DNA from 4 places in the Mesorhizobium sp. M2A.F.Ca.ET.043.05.1.1 genome. Region 1 is predicted to be linked to each of the others. Evidence: riboswitches for the same ligand, from Rfam matches in the RefSeq annotation. Region 1 holds a riboswitch; each other region holds the start of a gene.
The links. A riboswitch is a leader RNA that binds a small molecule or an ion and turns the genes downstream of it on or off. The one in region 1 is predicted to bind cobalamin.

Region 1 (4,960 bases):
TCGTCGCCCAGTTCATCGGCTCGCCGGCGATGAACATATTGCCGGCAAAGATCGAGAAGGCCGGCAATCCGACCGTGGTCAGCCATGTCGGCGACCGCAAGGCGACGGTGCCGATCGCGACGCCTGCCTCGGCGAATGGCGCGGCGGTCAGCTTCGGCGTGCGGCCGGAGGATCTCGCGATCGCCACCGGTTCCGATTACCTCTTCGAGGGCAAGGTCGACTATATCGAGCAACTCGGCGAGGTTCAGCTCGTCTATATCGATATCGGCCGCGCAGACCTGCCGCTGGTCGCCAAGCTGCCCGGCAATGTCGAGGTCAAGCGCGGTGAGACACTGCGGCTCAACGCAAGCGCCGGCGATCTGCATATTTTCGACGCCGACGGCCATTCCTTCACGCTGCATCGCGAAGAAGCAAAGGCGGCTTGAGCGCAGAGCCGCTGCGGCAAAGAAAAAGCGGCGGGCCTCGGCCCGCCGCTCCTGTTTTCAAATCACGGTCGGCTGTTAACGATTGCCGAAGTGGTCGCGGTCAGCGCCCTGCGGAGCCGACTTCTGCGCGTCGCGGGACGAGTTCAGCAGCTTGTAGACAGGCGAGTCGGTGCCGATCGACGAGGTGCGGGTCGTATCCACGGCGGGAGCCGGCTGGTTGACGCCGCTGTTGCCGTAATTGTCGCTGCCCGCAAAAGCAGCCGAGGAAACGGCCATGAGAGCCGCGGTGGCAAGAATGATATTTTTCATCTCAGTACTCCTGAATTTCCTGATCCGACCGAGGCGACGGGCAAACCCGTCGCCGTTCGAAGTCGGCTGTTAGTTGTTACCGAAAAGGTTGCGGTCGGCGCCCGTGGCGACAGGCTTCTGTTCAGCCGGTTCGGACTTGCGGACCGAGGCTGTGTAAGAAGAGTCGACCGTGGCGGCCGGCGGGTTGGCAGCCTGCGCGTTGTAATTGTCGCTACCGGCAAAGGCGCTGCCGGAAATTGCCAGAAGGGCTGCGGCAGTGAGAACAATCTTTTTCATTTTTGCTACTCCAGTATTTTTATTCAGTCCGTCTAGCGGCGTGTCTTGGGAATGAAATCGCGTCGTTCGGACAGCGCTGATTTGGGTGAGCCGATCGCCGGATTCCAATCACGATGTTTTTTCGTCTGGACTATGAATCCGCATCTTGAAGTTTTCATAAGCATGCCTATGACTATATTTTTATCGAATCTAATCAATGACTTATGTGAGTTCGGCGGTTGGCTCACCAAGTGTGTCGGAGCGCCAACGTTCACAGCGTCCTGTACGCACCGTCAACAGAAACGAACCGTTCGGTTCGATTTTAGAATCTGCTAATAGTCACTTTTTGATACTGTTAACCATCGGAGCCCTCCTGAAGCTCGTCCCGGGGAGCGTTCTGGAAGCCGGAGGGCATGGCGCAAGGACGAGACTCAGCACCGTCAATATGCCGCCCATTGTCGCGCCGCATGGATGCGATGTCGTTTTCATGCCGACGGGAAACCGGCTGTCGTGGTTAGATCAGGCCATCTCAGGTGCCGCTTCGTCGCGACGAGGCGGAGAATTGGGAAGCCGGTCGAAATCCGGCGCTGCCCCCGCAACGGTGGTGGAGTGAGGTCGCAACGGGAGACCACTGGGCCATGGGCCTGGGAAGGTGTTGCGACCGCCCGCGAGGGCAACTCCAAAGCCCGGAAACCAGCCAGAGACAGTTTGAACTCGACTGATCGCGGTGGGCGGTCAAGAGGCGGACGGCGCGTGCCCGGCCCTGCCGGTGGCGGTCGTTCTTCTCCATCACCACCAGTTCAGTCCTTGATGCGAGGACAGGACATGGATGCGCGCAACGACATGCTGAGGCTCCTGCAGAGCCGCAAGCCGGGCTACTCGCTTGAGCAGCCCTTCTATACCGATCCCGACTATTTCAAGCTCGACATGGAGCTGATGTGGTATCGTGACTGGTTGTTCATCGGCCATGATTGCGAGCTGCCGAAACCAGGCAGCTACATCACCGTCCAGATCGGCGACTATCCAGTGGTGCTGGTCCGCGACCAGAAGGGAAGCATCAACGCTTTCCACAACTCCTGCCGGCATCGCGGCAGCCGCGTGTGCAACACCGACAAGGGCACCGCCGCCAAGCTGGTCTGTCCCTACCATCAGTGGACTTACGAGCTCGACGGGCGGCTGCTGTTCGCGCGCCAGATGGCGGAAGGATTCGACAAGAGCCAGTTCGGCCTGAAGCCGGTCGCCTGCGAGAGCGTCGGCGGCTACATCTTCATTTGCCTGGCAAAAGAGCCGGCCGACTTCGCGCCGATGCGCGCCATGATCGAACCCTATCTCCTGCCGCACCGGCTGAGCGAGGCGAAGGTCGCGTTCGAATCGACGATCGTCGAAAAGGGCAACTGGAAGCTCGTCTGGGAAAACAACCGCGAGTGCTATCATTGCGCCGGCAACCATCCGGAACTGTGCAAGACCTTCCCGGAAGCGCCGACGGTCACCGGTGTGCAAGGCGCCGACAGCGATCCGGAAATGCTTGCGCACTGGGCGAAATGCGAGGCGGCGGGTCTGCCGAGCCGGTTCCGGATCGACCCGGCCGGGCAATACCGCGCGACGCGCGCGCCGCTGCTGCGCGACGCCGTCAGCTACACGATGAGCGGCAAGCGCGCCGTGACGAAAAACCTGTCCGCCAGCGTCGCCGCCGACCGTATCGGCACGTTGATGCACTACCATTACCCGACCACGTGGAACCACATCCTCATCGATCACGCCGTCACCTTCCGTGTGCTGCCGATCAGCGCCACCGAGACCGCGGTGACGACGAAATGGCTGGTCCACAAGGACGCGGTGGAAGGCGTCGACTACGATCTGGCAGAACTCACCCATGTCTGGACCGAGACCAACGATCAGGACCGCCGCATCGTGGAGGAAAATGCGCTCGGCATCCTGTCGCCGGCTTACGAGCCCGGTCCCTATTCCGAGTTGCATGAGGGCGGCGTCATCCAGTTCGTCGAGTGGTACGCCTCCTTCATCGGTCCGCGCCTTGCCGAAGGCGGTCGCCCGGCGTTGCGCAGCGTCGCCTGAAGGCTAAGGAGATGAACGCGATGACGGATCTCGGCCTCTATCGCCATCTCGACGAGATGGCGCCCTGGAACGACAGGCTGCAGGTGCTGGAAGTGATCGGCGTCAGCGACGAGGCGCCGCAGGTGAAGACGTTCACCTTCCGCTCCGACAATCAGACCTGGTTCCGCTACAAACCCGGGCAGTTCGTGACGCTGGAATTGCCGACCGCCGACGGGCCGCTGATGCGGACCTACACGCTGTCGTCCTCGCCGTCGCGGCCGTTCTCGATCGCGGTGACGGTGAAAGCGCAAGCCGACAGCGTCGGCACGCGCTGGATGTTCGACAATCTGAAGCCCGGCGTCCATGTGAAGGCCTACGGGCCGGCCGGCGATTTCTCGCTGCACAGCCATCCGGCGGCCAAATATCTGTTCATTTCGGCCGGATCCGGCGTCACGCCGATGATGTCGATGCTGCGCTGGCTGAACGACTGCGCGCCCTGGACCGATGTCGGCTTCGTCAATTGCGCGCGGCGGCCGGAAGAGATCATCTTCCGCAAGGAGCTCGAACTGCTCGGCAGCCGCATGCCCGGCCTGTCGCTCGGCTTCATGATCGAGGAGCGGTCGAGCCGCGAGGGCTGGTTCGGCCATATGGGCCGCATCGACGCGATCCGGCTGCCGCTTCTGGCACCCGACTTCCGCGAGCGGGAGATCTTCTGCTGCGGGCCGGACCCCTTCATGCGCGCCGTGCGGCAGATGCTGGAGGCAGCCGGCTTCGACATGAGCCGCTACCATCAGGAGAGCTTCGCCGCGCCGGCCGTGGAAGAAGTCCCGGCGCCGTTCGCGATGCCGGCCGGCGACGACGCCAAGCCGCTCGCCGAGGCGGTGACGCCGGTCCGCTTTTCGCTTTCAGACGTCGATGCGGAATGCGTCGCCGGACAGACCGTGCTGCAGACGGCGCGCGCTTCGGGCGTCAGGATCCCGGCGGCCTGCGAGTTCGGTCTCTGCGGGACCTGCAAGGTGAAGAAGGTCTCGGGCGAGGTCTCGATGAGCCACAATGGCGGCATTCTCGATCACGAGATCGATGACGGCTATATCCTGGCCTGCTGTTCGAGGCCGTTGTCGGCGCTGGACATCGAGGCCTGAAGGCTTGTCGGTCGAGGCGAGGACCGTTGCGGGATCATCCTCGTCGGGATCACGCTTCTAAACCCCGTAGCGCTCGGTGCGGATGATCTCCGCCGGAACGCCGGCGCCGATCAAGGCGTCGGCGGCGGCTGACACGAACGCATTCGAGCCGCAGACATAGGCGAGCTTCGGCGCCTTGGGCAGGCGCTCGAGGGACTGCGCCATCATGCGGGCGTCGATGCGCCGGGAATAATCGGAGGGCCGCCTCGCCGGCTCGCGGGTCAGCGTCAAAACGAGATCGAATCCGTCGCGGCGGTCGTCGAGGCCGATCAGTTCGTCGCGGAAAATCACCTCGTCCCAGACCCGCGCCGAGAACACCAGCGCGACGGGCACCGCCTTGTTGCGCTGCGTGCGATGGCGCACCATCGCCATCAGCGGCACGACGCCGGAGCCGCCGCCGACCAGAAGGATCGGCCCGCCGTCGCTCTCCTCCCAGATGAAATGGCCGCCCAGCGGTCCGCGCAGCTCGATCTCGTCGCCGACGGCGGCCACGTCGTGGAAGAAGGGCGAGACCTCGCCGTCGTCGAGCCGCTCGATCGCCAGCTCGACGCCGCCGCTTGCTTCCGGCGCCGAGGCGATGGAATAGGAGCGGCGCGCCTGATAGCCGTCCGGCGCCGTCAGCCTGATGTCGACATGCTGTCCGGCAAGGTGAGCGAAAGGCCGCGACGGCTGGAACCAGAAGCTGGTGACGCGCGGCGTGCGCTTTTCGATGCGGGTGATCGTGGCTGCCTGCCAGGG
Region 2 (4,960 bases), 3.0 Mb from region 1:
TCTATTCGCGCCTCGGCCCCTACCCGCTGGCGCTGCTCGACAACGCCGCAGTTGGCCGCAAGCGCGCCGTCTTCGAGTATTGGGCGCATGAGGCGTCGTTCCTGCCTGTCGAGACCTACCCCTTGCTGCGCTGGCGCATGCAGCGCGCCGAGCAGGGCGACGAGATGTATCTCGGCCTGGCGAAATGGGGCCGCGAGCGCAAGGAAATGATCGATGATATCTATAGAGAGGTCGCCGATCGCGGGCCGATCGCCGCCTCAGATATCGAGGGCCACAAGGGCAATGGCGGCTGGTGGGGCTGGAGCGAGGCCAAGCACGCTTTCGAATGGCTGTTCTGGGCCGGACGCATCACCACCGCCTACCGGCGCGGCTTCGAACGCTATTACGACCTGCCGGAGCGCGTTTTGCCGCAGGCCGTGCTCGACCTGCCGGTGCCCTCGGTCGAGGACGCGCATCGCGAATTGCTGCGCATTTCCGCTCGCGCCCACGCCATCGCCGCCTATGGCGACCTCCGCGACTATTTTCGCCTGGCGCCCGGCGACACGAAGGACCGCATCGATGAGCTGGTCGAAGCCGGCGAATTGCTGCCGGTGAAGGTCGAGGGTTGGGACAAGCCCGCCTATCTCCACAAGGACGCGCGAATCCCGCGCCGGATCGAGGCGCGCGCCCTGCTCGCCCCTTTCGATCCCGTCGTTTTCGAACGCACGCGCACCGAAAAGCTCTTCAATTTCCGCTACCGCATCGAGATCTATACGCCGGCCGAAAAGCGCCAATACGGCTACTACGTGCTTCCCTTTCTGCTCGGCGACCGCATCGTCGCCCGTGTCGATCTGCGCGCCGACCGCCCGGCCAGCGTGCTGCGCGTCCATGCCGCCTATGCCGAGCCCGACGCGCCGCCGGAGACGGCAGCCCAGCTCTTCGAGGAGCTGAAGCAGATGCAGGGCTGGCTCGGCCTGGAGGCGATCGAAGTGACGGCGGCCGGCGACCTCGGCCCGGCGCTGGCCGACATCGCGGCGTCGTAGCCGCGCGTTGACAGGCGCCCAGCCGTAAGCCTAAATCTTGACCCAGACGGTCTTCTCCCGGCAAAGGGAGGAGCCAAGAGGGAATGCGGTGCGGGCCCAAAAACCCAAATCCGCGGCTGTCCCCGCAACTGTAAGCGACGAGCCCCGGCCGAAAACCACTGGGATGTTCCCGGGAAGGCGGCATCTGAGGCGACGACCCGCGAGCCAGGAGACCTGCCGTCTGAGACTTTAAGTATCCGAATGCCCGGCGGGTTTTCCGGGCAAGGAGCCTGGTTTTGGATCGCAACGGCAGTTTCCCGGCAAACATCGCGGACATTCCGTCCGAGCCCGACGCGTTGGGCGGCGTGACCGTCATCGTCTGCTCGTCCTGCCGCGACGAAACCGGCTCGGACGCCCATCCGCGCGCCGGCGCGCTGCTTGCCGAAGACACGCGCCGCGCCGCCTCGAGCGAAAAAATTCGCATCCGCACCGTCGAATGCCTCGGCAACTGCAAGCGCCGGCTGAGCGCAGCACTTCTGCGCGACGGCTGCTGGAGCTACGTCTTCGGCGATCTGGACACCACCAGCGGCGCCGACCTCGTCGCCGGCGCAAAGCTCTTCGCCACCTCGGCCGACGGCCTTATCCCCTGGCGCGGCCGGCCCGATTCCCTCAAGCGCGGCCTGGTTGCCCGCATCCCTCCTCTCGACATGCTGAAGGACTGACCATGAACGCTTCCGTTTCCCGCGTGCCCTGCACCGTCGTCACCGGCTTCCTCGGCGCCGGCAAGACGACGCTGATCCGCAACCTGCTCGAGAACGCCAAGGGCAAGCGGCTGGCAATCATCGTCAACGAATTCGGCGATGTCGGCATCGACGGCGAGATCCTGAAAGGCTGCGGCGTCGACACCTGCCCGGAGGAAAACATCGTCGAGCTCGCCAATGGCTGCATCTGCTGCACCGTCGCCGACGATTTCGTGCCGGCGCTCGACCAGATCCTGTCCCGCACGCCGAAGGTCGACCACATCCTGATCGAGACTTCCGGCCTCGCTCTGCCGAAACCGCTTGTGCAGGCTTTTCAGTGGCCGACGGTGAAGAGCCGCGTGACGGTTGACGGCGTCGTTGCCGTGGTCGACGGCCCGGCGCTGGCCGACGGCCGCGTTGCCTCCGACATGGATGCGCTCCAGGCGCAGCGCGCGGCGGACGACTCGGTCGACCATGACGATCCGGTCGAAGAGGTGTTCGAGGACCAGATCGCCTGCGCCGACCTGATCATCCTGTCGAAGAGCGATCTGATGGACGCAGCGGGCTCTCAGCGCGCCAACGCCGTCATCGGCGAGCATGTGGCGCGCGCCGTGAAAATCGTGCCGACCGCGCAGGGCAAGGTCGATCCTTCGGTGCTGCTCGGCCTCGGCCTCGCCGTCGAGGACGATATCGAGAACCGCAAGACCCATCACGACGATGAGCTCGACCACGAGCATGACGATTTCGATTCCTTCGTCATCGACATCCCGTCGATCGCCAGTCCGGACGAGCTGGCCAAGCGCGTCGCCCTTGCCGCCGAGCAGGAAAATGTGCTGCGCGTCAAAGGTTTTGTCGAGGTCGGCGGCAAGCCGATGCGGCTTCTGCTCCAGGCCGTCGGCCCGCGCGTCAACCATTATTACGACCGCGCCTGGACGGCCGAGGACGACCGCCGCTCGCGGCTCGTCGTCATTGGCCTCAAGGGGCTGAACCGCCCGGCGATCGAGCGTATCCTCGCCGGCTGAGGCCAATACGAAAGGCCGACCCGAACCGCTATGCATATCCTCGCCACCACATCCGCTTCGCTCGACGATCTCGCCGAGCCGATCGACCTCAGGCAGACGCCTGCGGATGTCGTGGCGCTGTCCTTCACCGACAGCGATCTCGCCGGCCTGGCCGCTGCTTGGAAGGCCGATGCCGCGCGGCTGCCCTCGATGCGGCTGGCAGCCTTGCGCGATCTTCGCCACCCGATGTCGGTCGATCTCTGGATCGACAGCGTCGCCCGCCACGCCAGGGTCGTCCTCGTCCGCATCCTCGGCGGCTATGATTGGTGGCGCTATGGTTGCGACCAGCTCGCCGCGGTGGCGCGCGAGCGCGGCATCAAGCTGGCGCTGCTGCCCGGCGAAAGTCATGACGAGGACCAGCGGCTGATCGAAGCCTCGACCCTGCCGCGTGCGGAGCTGGACGTCCTGCTCGGCTATTTCCGCGAAGGCGGGCCGGCCAACATGAGCGCACTGGTGCGGAGGCTGGCGCGGCTTGCGGGGGCGGATGCGGCGGTTGCCGAGCCGGTGAGCGTGCCGAAGGCTGGGTACTATGAACCTGGGTTAGGGGTTGTACAGAACGCTATCTTATCGAGCGTTGGCGATCCTTCGCCCCCCTCTCTGTCCTGCCGGACATCTCCCCCTCAAGGGGGGAGATCAGCCGTCACCAGCCTCGGCGCCTTTTCTTCATCGGCATCAAAAGAGCCATCTGCAGCATCCGCGATTGGGGAAACCGTCAACGACAAAGCAATCTCCCCCCCTGAGGGGGAGATGTCCGGCAGGACAGAGAGGGGGGCGACGGAACTCGACGTCGACAATTTCGCCGTCGTCCCCATCCTCTTCTACCGCTCGATGTTGTTGGCGGCAGACGTAGCGCCGATCGACGCTCTCGCGGAGGCGTTGAAGCTGCAAGGCCTGACGCCCGTGCCGATTTTCGTCTCCAGCCTGAAAGACCCGGCGTCGCTCGCCTTCGTCGAAACCGCCGTCGCCTCGCTGAACCCCGCCGCCATCATCACCGCCACCGCGTTCGCCTCCGGCGCGGAGCCCGGCGCCGAGACCCTGTTCGACCGCGCCGGCGTGCCCGTCTTTCAGGTCATCGTCGCCACGACGCGCCGCGAGGTCTGGGAGAACAACCAGCGTGGCCTGGCGCCCGCCGATCTTGCCATGCATGTCGTCCTGCCCGAGCTCGACGGCCGCATCCTGGCCGGCGCCATCTCCTTCAAGGGCGAGATCGAGACCGATCCGGCACTGGCCTTTCGCGCCTTCGCCAACCGGCCTGAGGCGGACCGCGTGGCGCAGGTCGCCAGGCGGATCGCGGCCTTTATTCGCCTGCAGCGGACGGAGCGGGCCGAGCGCAAGCTGGCGATCCTGGTTCCTGACTATCCAGGCGCCCCTGGACGGACCGGTTATGCCGTTGGGCTTGATGTGCCGTCGAGTGTGCTTGCAATGCTGCATGACCTGAAAGAACAGGGCTACGCGGTTGAAGGGATTCCGCAATCACCGCGGGCGTTGTTGGATGCGCTGGAGGTGGGTGGGCACGGGTTAAGTTCAAAAGACTACCTGCGCTTGTCCGCAGAACTGCCGGAAGGCGCGCGTAATGCAGTCAGGGCTGCCTGGGGCAGCGCGGAAGACCAGATAGGGCTGCGCGAGGCCCCCCTCTCTGTCCTGCCGGACATCTCCCCCTCAGGGGGGGAGATTAATCCTTCACCTCGGCTTTCACCAATTTCCGGCCTAGCAAGGGGAGAGCCGGCGACGGAACTGCCAATCTCCCCCCTTGAGGGGGAGATGTCCGGCAGGACAGAGAGGGGGGCGACGGAACGCCTGCCTTTGAAGGCTGCCGCCCCGCAACACTTCCCCTTCCGCGCCGCCACCTTCGGCAACGTCACCGTCGCACTGGCACCCGACCGGGGTCGCTCGGCCGACCGCCGCGCTGACTACCACGACCCAACCCTGCCTCCCCGCCACGAGCTGATCGCCTTCGGGCTTTGGCTGCGGAAATCGCTCGGCGTCCACGCCATCGTCCATGTCGGCGCCCACGGCACGCTGGAATGGCTGCCGGGCAAGACAGTGGCGCTCTCCGACACCTGCTTCCCCGAGATCGTCACCGGGTCGCTGCCGATAATCTATCCCTTCATCGTCTCCAATCCCGGTGAGGCGGCGCAGGCCAAGCGCCGCATCTCGG
Region 3 (4,960 bases), 1.3 Mb from region 1:
GTCCGCATAGGAGTTTCGCATGATCCTGCTCCTCGACAAGGGTGCATACCACAATTACATACGTTGCGTATGTGAGATAGTTCATACGCCGCGTATATCAATTGGCATACGAAGCGTATGTGAATAGGGCCAGAGCCATGCACAGACCGCGCAAGGAGATGATCGCCGAGACGCGCGCCAAGCTGATCGCGGCCGCCCGCCACGCCTTCGGCACGGTCGGCTATGCCGAGTCCTCGATGGACGATTTCACCGCGTCGGCCGGCCTCACGCGTGGCGCGCTCTACCATCATTTCGGCGACAAGAAGGGGCTGCTGCAGGCGGTGATCGCCGAGATCGACGGCGAAATGGCCTTGCGCGTCAACGAGGTGGCCTCGAAGGCGCCGACCCGTTGGCAGCATTTCGTCGACGAATGCACCACCTATATCGAAATGGCGCTGGAGCCGGAAATCCAGCGCATCATGTTCCGCGATGGCCCGGCGGTGCTCGGTGACCCGGCGCAGTGGCCGAATGCCAGCGCTTGCATCGCCTCGATGACCGACCACCTGACGAAGCTGCAGGAAGAGGGCGTGGTCGTCGCCGATGTCGACCCTGAAACAACCTCGCGGCTGATCAATGGTGCCAGCAGTCAGGCCGCGCAGCGCATCGCCAATTCAAATGATCCTGAAGCCACCTCGAAGAAGGCGATCGCCGCCTTCAAGCAACTGCTCGAAGGCTTGCGCAGCAAGCCGTGACGGTGCGCTTGGTTAACTTATTTGCCGGGTTGTGCACCGCTTTCAGGCCGGCGCAACCCTGCCGTGATTGACAATCAAAGGGGCGAGCGCATCCTCCCTTCCCATTCTCTTAAGGGCGGGAGAGTCGGGGCATGTGGGACTTCAGCATCGCCAGGTCGGTCTCCATCATGATGCGGACATGGCCGTTCATCGTCTTTCGCATGATCGTCTATTTCGGCATCACCGTCGCTTACATCATGGCGACCGGCACGGGCGCCAGCGTCGGCTACGGCGTCGGCCACATCTCGACCGATCCGGATGGCCCGATGTCCTTCGCTCTCTGGGGCGGCGTGGTCGGCTTCGGAATCGTGTCGATCGCAGTCTACTGGATCCGCGAATATATCCTTTATGTGCTGAAAGCCGGCCATGTCGCCGTCATGGTGCATCTGATCGACGGCCATGAAGTGCCCGACGGCCAGGGCCAGATCGCCTATGCCAAGGAAGTGGTCAGCCAGCGCTTTGCCGAGGCCAATATCCTTTTCGTCGTCGACCAGTTGGTCAAGGGCGCCATCCGCGCCATCACCGGCCTGATCGGCGGCATCGCCGCCTTCCTGCCCATTCCCGGCCTGAGCGGCATCGTCAGCTTCATCAACACGGTGATCCGCCTGTCTCTGACCTATGTCGACGAGATCATCCTCGGCTACAACATCCGCATCAATTCGAACTCGCCCTTCGAGACGGCCAGGCAGGGCGTCGTGCTCTACGCCCAGAACGGCAAGCACATGATCAAGAACGCCGTCTGGTTGGCGGTGATCATGTGGGGCGTGTCCTTCGTCATCTTCCTATTGATGCTGGCGCCCGCGGCCGCGATCCTGTGGGTCATGCCCGGACAATTGGCCGGCTGGGCCTTCATGCTGGCCATCGTCTTTGCCTGGGCCTTCAAGGCGGCCTTCATCGAGCCCTTCGCCATCGCCTCGCTGATGCAGGTCTATTTCGAAGCCATCGAAGGCCAGGTTCCCAATCCAGAATGGGACAACCGGCTCGCCGAGGCGTCGTCCAAATTCAGGGAGCTGCGCGACAAGGCGCTGGGCTCCTTCGGCGGCTCGCGCTGGGATACGCCGCGAGCCGCTTGATCATTGCTGGCGACCTAGCCTTGCGATCGCCGATTTGAGCGGCGCCTCGCCGGCGCCGCGAAACGTCTCGCTCATCACCAACTCGGGCAGCGGCAGGCGCTTGCCCCAGCCATGCGCTTCGAGGTCGGGCCTCGGCGCGAATTCCGAGACGCGGCCGACGCACAGATAGGCGATCGGCGTGACATGCTCCGGGATCGACAGAAGCCGTTTCAGCGCCTCCGTCTCGATGATGCTCACCCAGCCGACGCCGACGCCTTCGGCGCGTGCCGCCAGCCAGAAATTCTGCACCGCGCAGACGGTGCTGTAGAGATCCATCTCCGGATTGTGCCAGCGCCCGAGCGGCGAGTCCTTCGAGCGCTGCCGGTCGCAGGTGATGCAGAGATTGAGCGCGCTTTCGCATATGCCTTCGAGCTTCAGCTTGCGGTAGAGCGCCTGCCGCTCCGCCTCGATCGCCGGCAATTCCTGCTCGCGCGCGGCGAGGAACAGGTTGCGCACCTGTCTGCGCCGCTCGGCATCGCGGATGACGATGAAGTTCCAAGGCTGCATGTAGCCGACAGACGGCGCATGGTGAGCGGCGGTGAGAAGCCGCGCCAGCACACAATCGTCGAGATCGTCGGCTGTGAAATGGCTGCGCACGTCGCGCCTGGTGAACATCGCCCGGTACACCGCGTCGCGCGCCAATTGGTCAAAGTCGTCGCCACACGCGGCGATCGCTGCTGCCGTCATCGCTTTTCCCCTTGCGACAAGCCGTCCCCCGCCTGACCAAGCGGACGACCATGTCTGCCGGGCCGGTCTTCTGGCTCGGGATCGTCCCGCTCCGGCGCCTTCCCGTCATGGACAGTGGCTTTTGCCGGCGCGGTCCCCCTCACAGCGTTGGGCACGCCACGGAATAAAACCGTGTTCCCGATTCTCCCGCGTCGCGGGCACCAGGCAGCGGAATGACCTTACCGCGAAGTTCGGCACCCGCCAATGGTGCGGACGACATGGGCTGGCGCAATTTCCCCAGCCATTCGGCTTTTCAAACATGGTCATTACGGCTGCGGGTGCCTAGATTAGGCGCCATGGCCACCCGTCTCTACACGCACCCAATCTTCCTCGAACACCTCACGCCGCCCGGCCACCCCGAGCGGCCCGACCGCCTGCGCGCCATCGAGCGCGTGCTGGACGACGAGGCGTTCTCGGCGCTCGACCGCGTAAAGGCGCCGGAAGGCGATGAGAAAACCATCCTCTATGCGCACCCCGAGACTTTCGTCGAGTGCGTGCGTGCGGCGATCCCTCGGACCGGCATTGTCTCGATCGATGCCGACACCAGCGCCAGCCCGAAAAGCTGGCAGGCCGCGGTGACGGCGATCGGCGCGGCCAATGCGGCGATAGACGATGTCTTCGAGGGCCGAGCCTCGAATGTCTTCGTCGCCGCCCGTCCGCCTGGGCATCACGCCGAAAAGACGACGGCCATGGGTTTTTGCCTCTTCAACACGGCGGCGATCGCTGCCCGTTACGCGCAGAAGAAGCACCAGGCCGAGCGTGTCGCCATCGTCGATTGGGACGTCCATCATGGCAATGGCACGCAGGACATCTTTTGGGACGACCCGTCGGTGCTCTACTGCTCGACGCATCAGATGCCGCTTTACCCGGGCACAGGCGCCAAGAGCGAGACCGGCGCCGGCAATATCGTCAACGCGCCGCTCGCGCCGCGGACCGGCAGCGACATGTTCCGCGACGCCTTCCTGTCGCGCGTGCTGCCGTCGATCGATGCCTTTGCGCCGGACCTGATCATCATTTCCGCCGGCTTCGACGCGCATCACCGCGATCCGCTGGCCGAGATCAACCTGACCGAGGACGATTTCGACTGGGCGACCGGGCAGTTGATGGAGCGCGCCGGCCGCCACAGCTCCAACAGGCTCGTCAGCCTGCTGGAAGGCGGCTACGATCTGCAGGGACTGGCATTTTCAGTCGCCGCCCATGTCGGGCGGCTGATGAAGGGATAGGGTATGGCAGTGGAAGGCAATGAGGACGTCAAGGCGATGAGCTTCGAGCAGGCGCTCGACGCGCTGGAGAAGATCGTCGACGATCTGGAGCGCGGCGACGTCCCGCTCGATCAGTCGATCAAGATTTATGAGCGCGGCGAGGCGCTGAAGGCGCATTGCGACCGGCTGCTCAAGGCGGCCGAGGACAAGGTCGAGAAGATCAGGCTGTCGCGCGACGGCAAGCCGGTGGGAACGGAGCCGCTCGACGCCGAATAATCCGGAATAGCGTAGGCAGAGCAAGCAGGTAAGGAGTTCAAGCCATGTGCCGCAACATCAAGACCCTGGCCAATTTCGAGCCGCCGGCGACCAATGACGAGGTGCATGACGCGGCGCTGCAATTCGTGCGTAAGCTGAGCGGCTCGACGAAACCGTCCAAGCGCAACGAGCATGCCTTCTATCACGCCGTGGAAGCGATCGCCGCCGCCGCGCGCGAATTGATCGACTCGCTCGAAACCAGCCAGGAACCGCGCAATCGCGAGGAAGAGGCCGCCAAGGCGAAGGCCAGGTCGGCGTTGCGTTTCGCCTGAAGGACAGTCATGAGCTTTTTTCCGGGAAACGATCCTGAACCCGGCGATGCCTTCGCCTGCGATCAGATCGAACTGATGGTCATCCCGAACGCCAAGGACATCGGCGGCTTCGAGGTTCGCCGCGCCTTGCCGACGGCAAAACGCCGCCTGGTCGGGCCGTTCATCTTCTTTGATCGCATGGGCCCGGCCATCCTGCGCGCCGGCCACGCGCTCGATGTGCGCCCGCACCCGCATATCGGGCTCTCCACTGTCACCTATCTGTTCGACGGCAAGATCAGGCATCGGGATTCGCTCGGCACCGAAATGGTGATCGCGCCGGGCGACGTGAATTTGATGACCGCCGGGCGCGGCATTGTTCATTCCGAACGCACGCCGGAAGAATTGCGCGGCGCGCCGATGTCGGTCTCCGGCCTGCAGACCTGGCTGGCGCTACCGGACGGCAAGGAGGAGATTGCCCCGGTTTTCGCCAACACGTCCGTGGCCCGCTTGCCGCAGATCGATGCCGAGGGCGTCAGCGGCCGCGTCGTCATCGGCGAGTTCTCGGGCCTGCGCTCGCCGGTCGC
Region 4 (4,960 bases), 2.0 Mb from region 1:
AGGGCGAGCGCTTCGAAGCAGACTGTCTACAAGCATTTCACGGACAAGGAGACGCTTTTCACCGAAGTCGTGGAGTCCACCGCTTCTCAGGTCAACGACGTTGTCGAGTCCGTCACAATGCTGCTTTCCGAGGCAAAATTCTTGGAGGGGGGCCTGCAGCAGCTTGCCCGGCGATTGACCACGACGCTGATGAACGACGAGTTGCTGAGGCTCCGGCGTCTGATTATCGCCAATGCCGATCGGATGCCGCAGCTTGGCCGCAGTTGGTACGACAAAGGCTTTGAGCGCATGCTTGCCTCGGTGGCGGAGTGCTTTGAAAAGCTCACCAGCCGAGGCCTGTTGCAGACCGGCGATCCCCGTTTGGCGGCCAGCCATTTCTTTGGCATGCTGCTTTGGATTCCGATGAACGAAGCCATGTTCACCGGAAGCAATCCGCGCTCGAAAGCCGACCTTGAGCGCCACGCCGATGCCTCGGTCGAAGCATTCCTTGCCGCCTATGGGGCACGCTCGAAATAGTCGCGCCGCCTGGCACGATCTGCTCAGCGCAACGGGCCGCGTTACGTTGCCTGGTGTCGTAGGAGGTCGGCCGGCCTCAGTCAGTTAAGCAGCGCCTGAGAGTCCAACGCGATCGGCTAGGGGACGGCGGAGGGAAAGCGAATGGCTACTATCGTACTCTTTCACTCGGTGCTGGGCCTTCGGGCGGTGGAGCAGCAAGCCGCTGAGAGAATGCGAGGCGCCGGCCATGATGTTGTGACGCCGGACCTGTACGCGGGATTAACGGCGCCGTCGGTCGACGAAGGGCTTGACCTGATGGGCAAGGTCGGATGGGAAATCATCTGCGGCCGTGCCAGGGCGGCGCTCCTCCAGACTTCTCGAGACGCGGTGCTCGCAGGCCATTCGATGGGAGCTGGGGTGGTCAGTGCCGTTTGGCCAGAAAGAATCGCTGCCGCGGGCGTTGTGCTGCTGCATGGCCTTGCCGATATTCCCACAAATGTTCGTCGACACATTCCGGTCGCGGTCCACGTCGCCGACCCGGATACGTTTGCGCTGCCTGAACAAGTTGCCGGCTGGTCGGCGGCGGCAAAGCGCTGCCAAGTCAAGGCGGAGATTTTCACCTATCCGGGGATCGGCCATTTCTACACCGATCGAGCGCTGCCGGACTATAATGCGCCCGCAGCCGAACTGACTTGGTCGCGCGTTCTGGCTTTCCTGGAAACGATCGCACGAAAGACTTGAAACGGTTCGGTGATATTGTGAGACGCTGAATCGTTCTAGACGGTGCCGGCCCGCGACGAGGGCAAACGGAAGATCGACCACGCAGCCGTCATCAGCGCCGCCACCGTGACCAGCAGCACCGCCAGGCTCGGCAGGTGGAAGACCATGTCCCGCCATCTGGGCTCGATCACCGCGCCGGTGCTGAAAGCCTCGCCGCTGAACTGGCACAGGATCCAGGATGCGCCGCTGCGCACCATGTCTGCGTCGATGTCGGAGATGAGCGCTTTCGCCTGGCGCTCGGCCGCTGGCATCTTCGCCATATAGGCGAGCAGCTCCTTGGCGGTGGCGAGATAGGCGTGGCTGCATTCGTTGAAGGGGCTTTCCTCGTCGCCCAGGCTTCCCGGCATCAGGCCCCAGAGGCAGTATGTGAATTGCAGATTGCCGTGATTGTAGAGCCGCCTGAAGGTCGGATCGGTCGCGGTCTGGCGTTGGGCAAGGTCGAGGATGTCGCCGCGATAGCGCGCGATCACCGCCATCTGGCCGTGGGTGAGGCTGGGGATCTGGATGCCCGCGGGAGGCGGGGCCGAGGAGCCGCTATGCGCCAGCGCCGAGGCTGTCGCCAGCAGGGCGAACAGTGCCGCAACCGAGCAATTCCAGGAAAAGTGTGCCGCGGTTTTCCGTCCGGAATTGCGAGAAAACAAAAGACCAAAGCGGCTCAGCGGTCGTGTCGACCGTTGAGCCGCTTTGGCCGCCAGGGCAAAGAACCGTGGCGGCCAGCGCATGGGTTTCAGGCGTAGCGGCGGGCGGAGCCGCGCTGGTCGCGCACTGCGACCACGCGCTCGGCAACAGCGCCGAAGCCGAGTCCGACGACGGTCCACAGCACCAGCTGGATGCCGAGCGAGGCGACGCGGAATTGCCACAGCACCGTCGCCGAGAAGTTCTCCGGCACTTCGTTGATGTCGGGCAGGGCCGCCTTCACCAGCGCGAAGACGACGAGGAAGGCGAGCCCAGCCACGATCGAGGCATTCCAGGCGCCGAGCCTGCTCCACAGCCGCTGCGCCAGGCCGACCGCCGCCACCATCGCGGCGATCGAGATGACGATCATGATGAAGAACAGTTCGGTGCGGTAGGCGATGGTTTCGGGATTGCCGACCGCGGGCGGGTTGGCCGGGTATTTGAGGCTCGGAACCACGATCACGGCAAGGAAACCGAGCAGCGCCAGCAGCGCCGAGGTGCCGCGCGGGCCGAGCGAGCTCAGCCGGCCATAGGCATAGGCGAAGACCAGCGAGAACAGCCCACCAAGCGCCGCGCCATAGACCAGCACGCCGGTCGCCAGACCGATGCCTGCCTGCGTGGCGCGGCTGACCATCTCGGGCTCCGGCGCCTCGCCGGCGGCCTGCGCCTGCTGTTCCTCGAAGGCGATCGCCTTGTCGACCTGCGGCTCGCCATAGACGCGGGCGAAGGCGAACGCCAAAATCCCCGCCACCAGCCCGACAAGCATGCCGCGCAGCAAAAGTTTTCCGACCATGTCAGAGTCCCTTCAAGCAATTTTCCGGAAAAATTAAGCGTTTTCCTCCCGGAATTGCGTCAGACCAAAACTTAGGACGGTTCAGCCTTCGCTGAATCGCTCCTAGTGGCAGGGGAAGCCGAGCAGGTGGCGGCCGTCATGCACGAATTCATGCACTACCGTGCCGCGGATCAGCGACGTCGCGCCTTCTTCCGCGCCGACGAAATAGATCATCAGCATCAGCATCAGGCCGGCAAAGATTGCCCAGGGCAGAAGCTCGCGGACGGGAATCGCAACCGGGCCGTAGGTCGGGGCGAAGGTGGTGTCGGACATTTTGACCTCCTACTGGGATGCTGCGTCCCGTTGATCCAACTGTGGCTGCGGGATAAGGCCTGACTTTCGGCTGGTGCCGATCACAGTGGCGCGACCGTGCCGGACTCGCACCGGCTTCCAATCCCGTATAGCGCTAAAACACTTGTCAGCAGTTCGTTCGCCTGTCAACGACATGTAATGGCCAACGCGGCTTCGCCTGGCCGAAATTTCACTGGACCACGGAGTTTTGGGATGTTCGCCCGCCTGACGATGATCGCAAGCGGCGCGACGCAGGCCGCGCGCAAGGGCCGCTTTCCGACGGACGAGGCGCCGGAGCCGAGCGCCCTCGATCGCGCCGGCGCGATCGCTTCGTCGCTGCGCCGGGCCGACCGCGTCTGGACAAGTCCGGCGCTTGCCGCGCGCAGGACGGCCGAGGCGCTCGGCCTGGATGCCACGGTCGAGCCGCTGCTTGCCGAGCAGGATTTCGCGCGCTGGGCCGGCAAAAGCTTCGAGCAGGTGCAGGCCGAGGACCCGGCAGGCATGGCGGCCTGGTTTGCCGATCCGGACGCTGCACCCCATGGCGGCGAATCGCTTGCCGCCGTCGCCCGGCGGGGTGCCGCGCTGATGGAGCGGCTGGCCGGCGAGGGCGGGCACACCATCGCGCTCACCCATGCCGTGCCGATCCGCGCCGCCATCGTGCATGTGCTGGGCGCGCCGCTCTCCTCGGTTTGGAAGATCGACATCGAGCCGCTGTCGTTCACCGAGTTCCGCAGCGACGGCCGCCGCTGGGTGCTGCACGCGAGCGGAGTCGCCGGGGCGAGATAGCGCTGGAGAACAGCTTTTCGAATCCTGCTGTTTCAGCAACCGCTAACGGAACGGAAACGCCTTGCTGCTATGGTGCTGCCCTGTGGCGAGGAGAGCCTTGCCTTAGGAGCCGCCGGATATGGCCAATTATCCCGAGACCGAGCGCCGTCTTCATGCGCGCGAATTCGTGCTCAAGGAAGCCACGATCATTGCCGGTGACGTCAGGATCGGCTGCTCGGTCAGGAATCAGCACGAGCAGGGCGCGGAGTTGCGCGTCGCCGCCGATACGGAGATCCCGGAACGCTTCCTGCTCGAGGTCCCAGCCGACGATATGATCTATCGCGCCCTGGTGCGGTGGCGGCGCAACGATCGCATCGGCGTGGCGCTCTACAGCAACGCGCCGAGGGGCTGACGCGTGGTCCTCGGCAATTCGTGACTTGATCCTGTCCGGATGGAATGCAACCCGGCACATCGGGAACGCAACCGCGGCGCGTGCGTTCATGAGGGCCGATCAACTGGGATTTTCGCGCATGAGCAGGACAGCCGTTTGGGTGGCGCTGATCGCTATCATTCTCGTGGGCCTCTATTTGTTGCAGCACAATGGCATGATCAGATTCTGAAGCGGCGGCGCTTAGGCTGCGTTCGCCGGTCAGCAGCAGCGGCTCTCTCCGCAACACGGTTTTCCCACGGCCGCCTGTTCCTTCAGCCAGCGGTCACGCGGCTTGCAGCTCGCCGGCCGTGGCGAAAGCTCGACCTCGATGGCGCCGCCAACGACGCTTGGCTGGGCCGCGCGGTGCAGTTCCATCGGGCGCACGCCGTCGCTGACCTCGAAGGTCAGCTTGGCCGACTGGTCGAGGGCCACGTGATCCGAGACCTTGCGGATGATCGCCGCGAACTTGCCGGCAGGCATATGGACCGGCCCGCCTTCGTCCACGTCCCATAGCTGGACGAAGATCTCCGACCAGGATTCCGGATTGGCCTCGCAATCCAGCGCCGAGAACTGGCCCGCCTTCACCTCGGTGACATGATAGCCTGGTTTAACCGGCCGCCCGTCATAGCGGAACACCAGTGGCCTGTCCTTGTAGTCGGCCAGCGCGCCCAGTAGGTCGCCAATGGTCAGGT

Region 2: it holds a riboswitch for cobalamin, as region 1 does, so the genes downstream of both, EJ069_RS04110 (DUF1636 family protein) here and EJ069_RS22445 (aromatic ring-hydroxylating dioxygenase subunit alpha) in region 1, are expected to answer to the same signal.
Region 3: it holds a riboswitch for cobalamin, as region 1 does, so the genes downstream of both, bluB (5,6-dimethylbenzimidazole synthase) here and EJ069_RS22445 (aromatic ring-hydroxylating dioxygenase subunit alpha) in region 1, are expected to answer to the same signal.
Region 4: it holds a riboswitch for cobalamin, as region 1 does, so the genes downstream of both, EJ069_RS13075 (CbtB domain-containing protein) here and EJ069_RS22445 (aromatic ring-hydroxylating dioxygenase subunit alpha) in region 1, are expected to answer to the same signal.

The regions. Positions count from the first base shown of each region.
Region 1 covers NZ_CP034446.1:4,642,494-4,647,453, forward strand. The annotation lists gene ugpC (sn-glycerol-3-phosphate ABC transporter ATP-binding protein UgpC) at 1-425, shown strand, start outside; gene EJ069_RS22435 (DUF680 domain-containing protein) at 501-734, opposite strand; gene EJ069_RS22440 (DUF680 domain-containing protein) at 804-1,010, opposite strand; cobalamin riboswitch at 1,504-1,706, shown strand; gene EJ069_RS22445 (aromatic ring-hydroxylating dioxygenase subunit alpha) at 1,815-3,062, shown strand; gene EJ069_RS22450 (hybrid-cluster NAD(P)-dependent oxidoreductase) at 3,083-4,183, shown strand; gene EJ069_RS22455 (ferredoxin reductase) at 4,241-4,960, opposite strand, start outside.
Region 2 covers NZ_CP034446.1:865,720-870,679, reverse strand. The annotation lists gene EJ069_RS04115 (winged helix-turn-helix domain-containing protein) at 1-1,022, shown strand, start outside; cobalamin riboswitch at 1,053-1,258, shown strand; gene EJ069_RS04110 (DUF1636 family protein) at 1,298-1,723, shown strand; gene cobW (cobalamin biosynthesis protein CobW) at 1,726-2,763, shown strand; gene EJ069_RS04100 (cobaltochelatase subunit CobN) at 2,794-4,960, shown strand, end outside.
Region 3 covers NZ_CP034446.1:3,380,550-3,385,509, reverse strand. The annotation lists gene EJ069_RS16685 (MFS transporter) at 1-21, opposite strand, end outside; gene EJ069_RS16680 (TetR/AcrR family transcriptional regulator) at 138-731, shown strand; gene EJ069_RS16675 (hypothetical protein) at 863-1,843, shown strand; gene bluB (5,6-dimethylbenzimidazole synthase) at 1,844-2,569, opposite strand; cobalamin riboswitch at 2,612-2,789, opposite strand; gene EJ069_RS16665 (histone deacetylase family protein) at 2,905-3,831, shown strand; gene EJ069_RS16660 (exodeoxyribonuclease VII small subunit) at 3,835-4,086, shown strand; gene EJ069_RS16655 (DUF2277 family protein) at 4,131-4,397, shown strand; gene EJ069_RS16650 (pirin family protein) at 4,407-4,960, shown strand, end outside.
Region 4 covers NZ_CP034446.1:2,645,794-2,650,753, reverse strand. The annotation lists gene EJ069_RS13095 (TetR/AcrR family transcriptional regulator) at 1-516, shown strand, start outside; gene EJ069_RS13090 (dienelactone hydrolase family protein) at 658-1,236, shown strand; gene EJ069_RS13085 (hypothetical protein) at 1,272-1,916, opposite strand; gene EJ069_RS13080 (CbtA family protein) at 2,003-2,743, opposite strand; gene EJ069_RS13075 (CbtB domain-containing protein) at 2,846-3,055, opposite strand; adenosylcobalamin (AdoCbl) riboswitch at 3,104-3,181, opposite strand; gene EJ069_RS13070 (histidine phosphatase family protein) at 3,287-3,859, shown strand; gene EJ069_RS13065 (PilZ domain-containing protein) at 3,978-4,250, shown strand; gene EJ069_RS13060 (DUF6428 family protein) at 4,488-4,960, opposite strand, start outside.